2 regions of the Enterobacter sp. JBIWA008 genome follow, and region 1 is predicted to be linked to the other one. Evidence: predicted binding sites of a transcription regulator. Region 1 holds the regulator's gene; the other holds the start of a gene.
The links. Region 1 encodes LexA, which represses DNA repair genes until DNA is damaged. Its sites were predicted from a motif close to TNCTGTATGTACATACAGNA; they were not measured.
Positions count from the first base shown of each region.

Region 1 (3,891 bases):
AGAAAAGGCGGCTTAGAGCCGCCCTGTGGGTTATTCAGCGTTACCAGCGGTAGTCGTTACGGGTTTCCCAGTCTTTGACTTCGTTTTCCGCCTGATCTTTCGCGTAGCCGTAGCGTTCCTGAATTTTACCGACAAGCTGATCGCGTTTACCTTCAATGACGGTCATATCGTCATCTGTCAGCTTACCCCACTTTTCTTTCGCTTTACCTTTGAACTGCTTCCAGTTGCCGCCGATTTCGTCTTTATTCATCATCGTGTCCTCTTAGTTAAACGTCGGGTCGTAACGTCCGTTACGTTCTTTTCTGCTGGACGTGATAAATATTGTAGTTAAGGATTTGGCAGTTGATTTCATATTCGGAATCTTTAACCGTCACGATATATCGTGACGTGAAGGGAACCAGGTATCGTTTTGCCAGTGGCGGTGCCAGATAAAAGCCAGCGATATCCCTCGCAGCGAGAGGAAAACGGCCAGGGCCAGCCACAAACCGTGATTTCCAAGCCAGGGAAGCGTCAGCAGCGTCAGGCCAAACCCTACCGCCGCGACCGCCATGCTGTTGCGCATTTCCGCTCCGCGCGTCGCACCAATAAACATGCCGTCCAGCAGATAACACCAGACGCCGACTACCGGTAAGATGACTTGCCAGATGAGATAGTGACTCGCCAGCTCGCGCAGCGCAGGGATAGACGTAAGTAATGAAACGATCTGCTCACCAAAGCAGGCGTAAACCAGGCCGAACGCCAGCGCCACCAGTCCCGACTGACGGCAGGCTGCCCGCCAGACGTCCCGAAGCTGCCCGCTTTCGCGCGCACCGTACGCCTGCCCGGAATGCGCTTCTACCGCATAGGCAAAACCGTCCAGCGCGTAGGCGGTAAAGGTCAGCAGCGTCATCAATACCGCGTTGACCGCAACGATTTCTGGCCCCAGTCGAGCCCCGAAAACCGTCAGCGCGCCGAAGCAGAGCTGAAGCAGCAGCGAGCGCAGCATGATGTCACGATTAAGTGCCAGCAGCTTACGGATATTGCCGCGCCATGCGGTTTTGAGCAGCGCCAGGGAGATGCCGCGCATCGCCAGCACGCGCCAGACCATCCAAAGACCAATAATAAAGGTTCCGTACTCGGCAATCGCCGTCGCCAGCGCCGCGCCCTGCACATTCATATGCAGTCCCATTACCAGCCAGACATCCAGCACAATGTTGAGAAGGTTGCCCACCACCAGCAAAATCACTGGCGCACGGGCGTACTGAACGCCCAGTAGCCACCCCAGCAGAACCAGGTTAGCCAGCGAGGCGGGCGCGCTGAGCCAGCGGATTTCAAGGAAACGTCGAGCCTGGGCCAGTACCGCCTCGCTGCCGCCAACAACATGGAGTGCAAAGTCGATCAGGGGCGCACGTAATATAACGATTAACGCCCCCGCGCCAAGCGCAAGGATCAGCGGCTGGACCAGAGCCCGCGCCAGACGCAGCGGATCTTTTGCACCATAAGCCTGTGCCGTGAGCCCGGTGGTGCTCATACGCAAAAAGAGCAGCAGCATAAACAGGAAGCTGGTTGCCGTTGCGCCAATCGCCACGCCGCCGAGATAAACCGGCGAATCAAGATGACCAATAACGGCAGTATCGACCAGACCCAGCAAGGGCACGGTAATATTGGAAAAAATCATCGGCAGAGCAAGACGCCACAATGCCTTATCGGATGCCGTCAGCAGTGACATGAAAAATACCGGGAGTGGGGAATGAAGCAGGCTACAGCGGCGCCATAGCCTGTCAGGAAGAGGTTACAGCCATTCACCGTTGCGAATCACCCCAACCGCCAGTCCTTCGATAGAGAAGTTCTGTTCGCGGAGATCGACCACAATCGGGGAGAACTCGTTGTTTTCAGGCAGTAGCTGAACTGTGTTCCCCTGTTTTTTCAGACGCTTGACGGTGACTTCATCATCAATGCGCGCGACAACCACCTGACCGTTACGCACATCCTGCGTTTTGTGCACCGCAAGCAGATCGCCGTCAAGAATACCGATGTCTTTCATCGACATGCCGCTAACGCGCAGCAGGAAATCAGCGCTCGGTTTGAACATGGCCGGATCGACCTGGTAGTGGCCTTCAATATGCTGCTGCGCCAGCAAAGGCTCACCGGCAGCAACACGCCCCACCAGCGGAATACCCGTCTCTTCTTCCACCAGCAGGCGGATACCACGTGACGCGCCTGAAACAATCTCAATCACGCCCTTACGCGCCAGCGCTTTCAGGTGTTCTTCGGCAGCATTCGGAGAACGGAAGCCCAGACGCTGAGCGATTTCCGCACGCGTGGGTGGCATACCCGTCTGGCCGATATGATCCCGGATGAGATCAAACACCTCTTGCTGCCTGGTCGTTAACGCTTTCATTCCGCCCCCTGGGTGTATATACAGTTATGCTGTGAGTATATACAGTCAAAGGCGATTTTGGAATCAAAAACTGCACAAAAAACCAGGGACTTAATTATTCCTCGAGGCTCATCGGAAATGTGACCAAAGCAGCGTGACCCAGGTAATAACGGCAGTGATAATCGCCAGCAACACAGCAGCAGAGCCCATGTCTTTTGCGCGGCCAGAAAGCTCATGGAAATCGGAACCGATGCGATCAACAACGGCTTCAATAGCGCTATTAAGAATTTCCACTATCATCACCAGAAGCACGGAACCGATAAGAAGCACGCGAGTAATAGCATCAACATCAAGGAAACAGGCAATGATCACCGCGATGATAGCGGCGACGCCCTCCTGGCGAAAAGCGGCTTCGTTGATCCACGCAGCACGGAAACCTTTCCATGAATAGCCGGCGGCTTTGATGATACGCGTTAACCCAGTGGTATTATTGGCCATTAAAAGAACCTTTTTAAAAAAAGAGCGTCAGTAACAGGAGCCGTAGCGCGTTTCGCTACAGCCTGAAGTATGACGGGTAACAACAGAAATTTTGCGCGCTTTCTGTTATCCTTGCGCCGCAATTGCATTATTAACCAGAGGCTTTACATCGTTTATGTCCGGCTGGCCACGAATTTACTACAAATTACTTAATTTACCATTAAGCATACTGGTAAAAAGCAAGTCTATCCCAGCAGAACCCGCGCTGGAGTTGGGGCTCGATACGTCGCGTCCTATTATGTACGTTTTGCCTTATAACTCGAAGGCAGACTTACTGACGCTTCGCGCCCAGTGTCTGGCGCATGACTTACCGGACCCGCTTGAACCGCTTGAAGTTGACGGTACGCTGCTGCCGCGCTACGTGTTCATTCACGGTGGACCGCGCGTGTTTACCTACTACACGCCAAAAGAAGAGTCCATCAAGCTGTTCCATGACTATCTCGACCTGCATCGCAGCAACCCCGATCTGGATGTGCAGATGGTGCCGGTATCGGTGATGTTTGGTCGTCGTCCGGGCCGTGAAAAAGGTGAAGAGAACCCACCACTGCGCATGCTTAACGGCATTCAGAAGTTCTTCGCGGTCTCCTGGCTGGGACGCGACAGCTTTGTGCGTTTCTCCCCTTCCGTTTCGCTGCGTCGAATGGCGGACGAGCACGGCACCGACAAGATCATCGCGCAAAAACTGGCGCGCGTGGCGCGTATGCACTTTGCCCGTCAGCGCCTGGCTGCCGTAGGGCCGCGTCTCCCGGCGCGTCAGGATTTGTTCAACAAGCTGTTGGCCTCCAAAGCGATTGCTCGCGCCGTTGAAGACGAAGCGCGCAGCAAGAAAATATCGCATGAGAAAGCCCAGCAGAACGCCATTGCGCTGATGGAAGAGATTGCAGCGAACTTCTCTTACGAGATGATTCGCCTGTCCGATCGTATTCTCGGCTTTACCTGGAACCGCCTGTATCAGGGCATCAACGTTCATAACGCCGAGCGTGTACGCCAGCTGG
Region 1 is NZ_CP074149.1:358,922-362,812, reverse strand. It holds gene KGP24_RS01715 (CsbD family protein) at 41-250, opposite strand; gene dinF (MATE family efflux transporter DinF) at 371-1,708, opposite strand; gene lexA (transcriptional repressor LexA) at 1,772-2,380, opposite strand; gene KGP24_RS01700 (diacylglycerol kinase) at 2,489-2,857, opposite strand; gene plsB (glycerol-3-phosphate 1-O-acyltransferase PlsB) at 3,012-3,891, shown strand, end outside.

Region 2 (3,891 bases), 580 kb from region 1:
TCGATGGTGATCACGTCGGCATCCAGGGCGGCAATCGAATCCATAATGTCGTTAAATTCGCAGTAACACATGTGGGTGTGGATCTGGGTGTCGTCCTTCGCCACCGCGGCGCTGATGCGGAACGCCTCCACGCCCCACTGCAGGTAGGCATCCCAGTCGCTGCGGCGCAGCGGCAGACCTTCGCGCAGGGCTGGTTCGTCAATCTGGATAATGCCAATACCTGCCGCTTCCAGATCCGCCACTTCATCACGCAGCGCCAGGGCAATCTGTTTGGCGATGGTTTCACGGGTCACGTCTTCACGCGGGAATGACCAGCAGAGAATGGTCACCGGACCGGTCAGCATCCCTTTCACCGGCTTGTCGGTCAGGGACTGCGCGTATTTCGCCCACTCCACGGTGATCGCTTCCGGACGGCTGACGTCACCGATCACTACCGGCGGCTTCACGCAGCGGGAGCCATAGCTCTGTACCCAGCCGTTCTGGGTAAAGACAAAGCCGTCCAGGTGCTCACCGAAGTATTCCACCATGTCGTTACGCTCGGCCTCGCCGTGCACCAGCACGTCCAGCCCCAGGCGTTCCTGCTCGATAATCGCCTGCTTGATGTGTTCCGCGATGCCGGTGCGGTAGTGATTCGCATCCAGATTCCCCTTTTTGAAGTCCAGACGCAGGCCGCGGATTTCAGTGGTCTGCGGGAAGGAACCGATAGTGGTGGTTGGCCACGCGGGCAGGTTGAAGCGGGCGCGCTGGGCTTCGGCACGCACTTCATACGGGCTCTGGCGCTGGCTGTCCTGGGCGGTGATAGCTGCCAGACGTTTTTCCACCGCAGGGTTGTGCACGCGCGCCGAGTGACGACGCGCCTGGATCGGTGCGCTCCATTCGCTAATCGCCGCCGTGTCGCCGCTGTTCAGCGCATCGCGCAGCAGCGTCAGCTCTTCACATTTTTGCAGGGCGAAGGCAAACCAGTTTTTCACCTCGGCATCCAGGCGAGTCTCCACGCTAAGATCGATCGGGCTGTGCAGCAGGGAACAGGAAGAGGCCACCCACAGCTCACGTTTGCCGACGATGTCCTTAATCTGAGCATATTTCTCGGTCAGATCGGCGCGCCAGACGTTACGACCGTTAATCAGACCGGCGGAGAGCAGCCAGTCTGCGGGCAGGCGCTTGTGCAGCTCCGCCACATCATCTTTACCGTGTACACAGTCAACGTGCAGACCCTGCACCGGCAGCGCGGAAATGGTGCTCAGGTTAGGCGTCACGCCTTCAAAATAGGTCGTCAGCAGGAGTTTTACCTGACCAGTGAGCGCGTCATACGCCGGTTTGAAGGCATCGAGCCAGGCCTGGGGCAGTTCGAGCACCAGCGCTGGCTCGTCGATTTGCACCCACTGAATGCCGCGCTTGCCCAGCTCAATCAGCACCTGTTTATAGACCGGCAGAATATCCTTCAGCAGGCTGAGCCGGTCAAACGGCTCGCCTTTTACTTTGCCCAGCCACAGATAGGTTACCGGCCCAAGCAACACGGGTTTCACCTGGTGGCCCAGCGCCAGCGCTTCGTCCACCTCGTCCAGAAGCTGCGTCCAGGTCAGCCTGAACTGCTGGCCTTTGACGAACTCCGGCACCATATAGTGATAGTTGGTGTTAAACCACTTGGTCATTTCCGCCGCTGCCGCTGGCTCACCCGTTGGCGCACGGCCACGGCCTATGCGGAACAGAGTATCGATATCTACCGATCCATCTTTGTTCTGATGACGAGCCGGCACGTTGCCAAGCAGCAGGCTTGTCGTCAGAACATGGTCGTACCAGGCGAAATCGCCCACCGGCAGCAGGTCAATGCCCGCCTGTTTTTGCTGATCCCAGTGGCGGGCGCGCAGCTCGCGTCCTACCGCCAGCAGTTCTTCACGGGTGGCGTTACCCGCCCAGTAGCTTTCTTGCGCTTTTTTCAGCTCGCGACGCAGGCCAACGCGAGGGAAACCGAGAGTGTGATTGCGGATTGTCATGGTATACCCCTTGTAGAAATTCGTTATTTAGACGTCCAGATGTTTACACTTCTATAATTGGCAGGTACTGTATATTCCTCAAGCGCAAAATGTTCATGGCGAAGTGAAGGACTTTCATGATCGAGATTAAACACCTGAAAACGCTACAAGCGTTGCGGAACTGCGGTTCGCTCGCGGCGGCTGCGGCCACGCTGCACCAAACCCAGTCCGCCCTTTCTCACCAGTTCAGCGATCTGGAACAACGCCTCGGCTTCCGTCTTTTTGTGCGCAAGAGCCAGCCGCTACGCTTTACGCCGCAGGGTGAAATTCTTCTTCAGCTGGCGAATCAGGTGCTGCCGCAGATCGCCAGCGCGCTGCAGGCGTGTAACGAACCGCAGCAGACCAGGCTGCGTATCGCCATCGAGTGCCACAGCTGTATTCAGTGGCTTACCCCCGCGCTTGAGAACTTCCGCCAGAAGTGGCCGCAGGTAGAGATGGACTTCAAATCCGGCGTGACGTTCGACCCGCAGCCGTCGCTGCAGCAGGGCGAGCTGGATCTGGTCATGACCTCTGACATCCTGCCGCGCAGCGGCCTGCACTATTCGCCGATGTTTGATTATGAAGTACGCCTGGTGCTGGCGCCGGACCACCCGCTAGCCGCCAAAACGCGCATCACGCCGGAAGACCTGGCGACAGAAACGCTGCTGATTTATCCGGTCCAGCGCAGCCGCCTGGATATCTGGCGCCACTTCCTGCAGCCTGCGGGCATCAGCCCACAGCTGAAAAGCGTGGATAACACGCTGCTGCTGATTCAGATGGTGGCGGCCAGAATGGGTATCGCGGCGCTGCCGCACTGGGTGGTGGAGAGTTTTGAACGCCAGGGTCTGGTGGTGACCAAAACCCTGGGTGAAGGACTGTGGAGCCGGCTGTACGCCGCCGTGCGCGATGGCGAGCAGCGTCAGCCGATTACGGAGGCGTTTATTCGCTCAGCGCGGAACCACGCGTGCGACCATCTTCCGTTTGTGCGGAGCGCGGAGCGACCCATCGGCGATGGACCCACAGCGAAGCCAGGATCACCGCTCCCCCAATAAGGAAGCTCGGCCAGTGCGGCTGTTGCTGCCAGATAGCGAGGTTGACCAGCAGCCCTGCCGGGACATGCACGTTGTTCATGATCCCCAGCGTACCGGCGTCTACCTGCGTAGCGCCGTAGTTCCACATGAAGTATCCCAACCCTGACGCCACTACGCCCAGCCAGACCAGAACCCCCCACTGCGCGGTGGTGGTCGGCAGTTTTTGCGGGTTACCGAGCATAAACCACGCCGCCACCGCGACAATCGCGGCGCCCATATAGAACCACGCAAACGCGTTATGCTGCGGCATCGGACGGGTTTCCATCAGGCGTTTGTAGCCCACCATACCGATGGCAAAACTGATGTTGGCGAGCTGGACGAACATCAGCCCGGTCCAGAAGTGATCGCTGACTTTGTCATAGCGAATAATCGCCGCGCCGATCACCGCCAGCGCCGCGCTCAGCAGGTATCCCCAGCGCAGACGGCGTCTGCTGAGCAGGTCGTAAATCAGCGTAATATAGAGCGGCGTCAGAACGGTAAAGAGCAGGAATTCGGAGACGGACAGGTAGACGTAGGCCCGGAAGCTGAACAGATACATGATGCCGAGCTGCATCGCCCCCACCAGCATATAAAGCACAATCGTTTTCAGCGATTGCCCGCGCGTGCGTAGAAACGGCAGGAACACCAGCGCCGCCAGCCCCACGCGTATCAGCACCGAGAAGTAGCTGTCGACCGAACCGGCAAGGTATTCGCCAATCAGGCTAAAGGAGAAGGCCCACAGGATAGTGGTGATAATGAGTAGCGCCACAATGCTTGTCTCTCAGAAAGAAGGAGAGGCATTGTAGCGG
Region 2 is NZ_CP074149.1:4,594,877-4,598,767, forward strand. It holds gene metE (5-methyltetrahydropteroyltriglutamate--homocysteine S-methyltransferase) at 1-1,994, opposite strand, end outside; gene metR (HTH-type transcriptional regulator MetR) at 2,111-3,064, shown strand; gene KGP24_RS22305 (carboxylate/amino acid/amine transporter) at 2,952-3,851, opposite strand.
Region 2: a site for LexA is predicted at 2,060-2,079, ahead of metR (HTH-type transcriptional regulator MetR). Genes of this name have one in related genera too.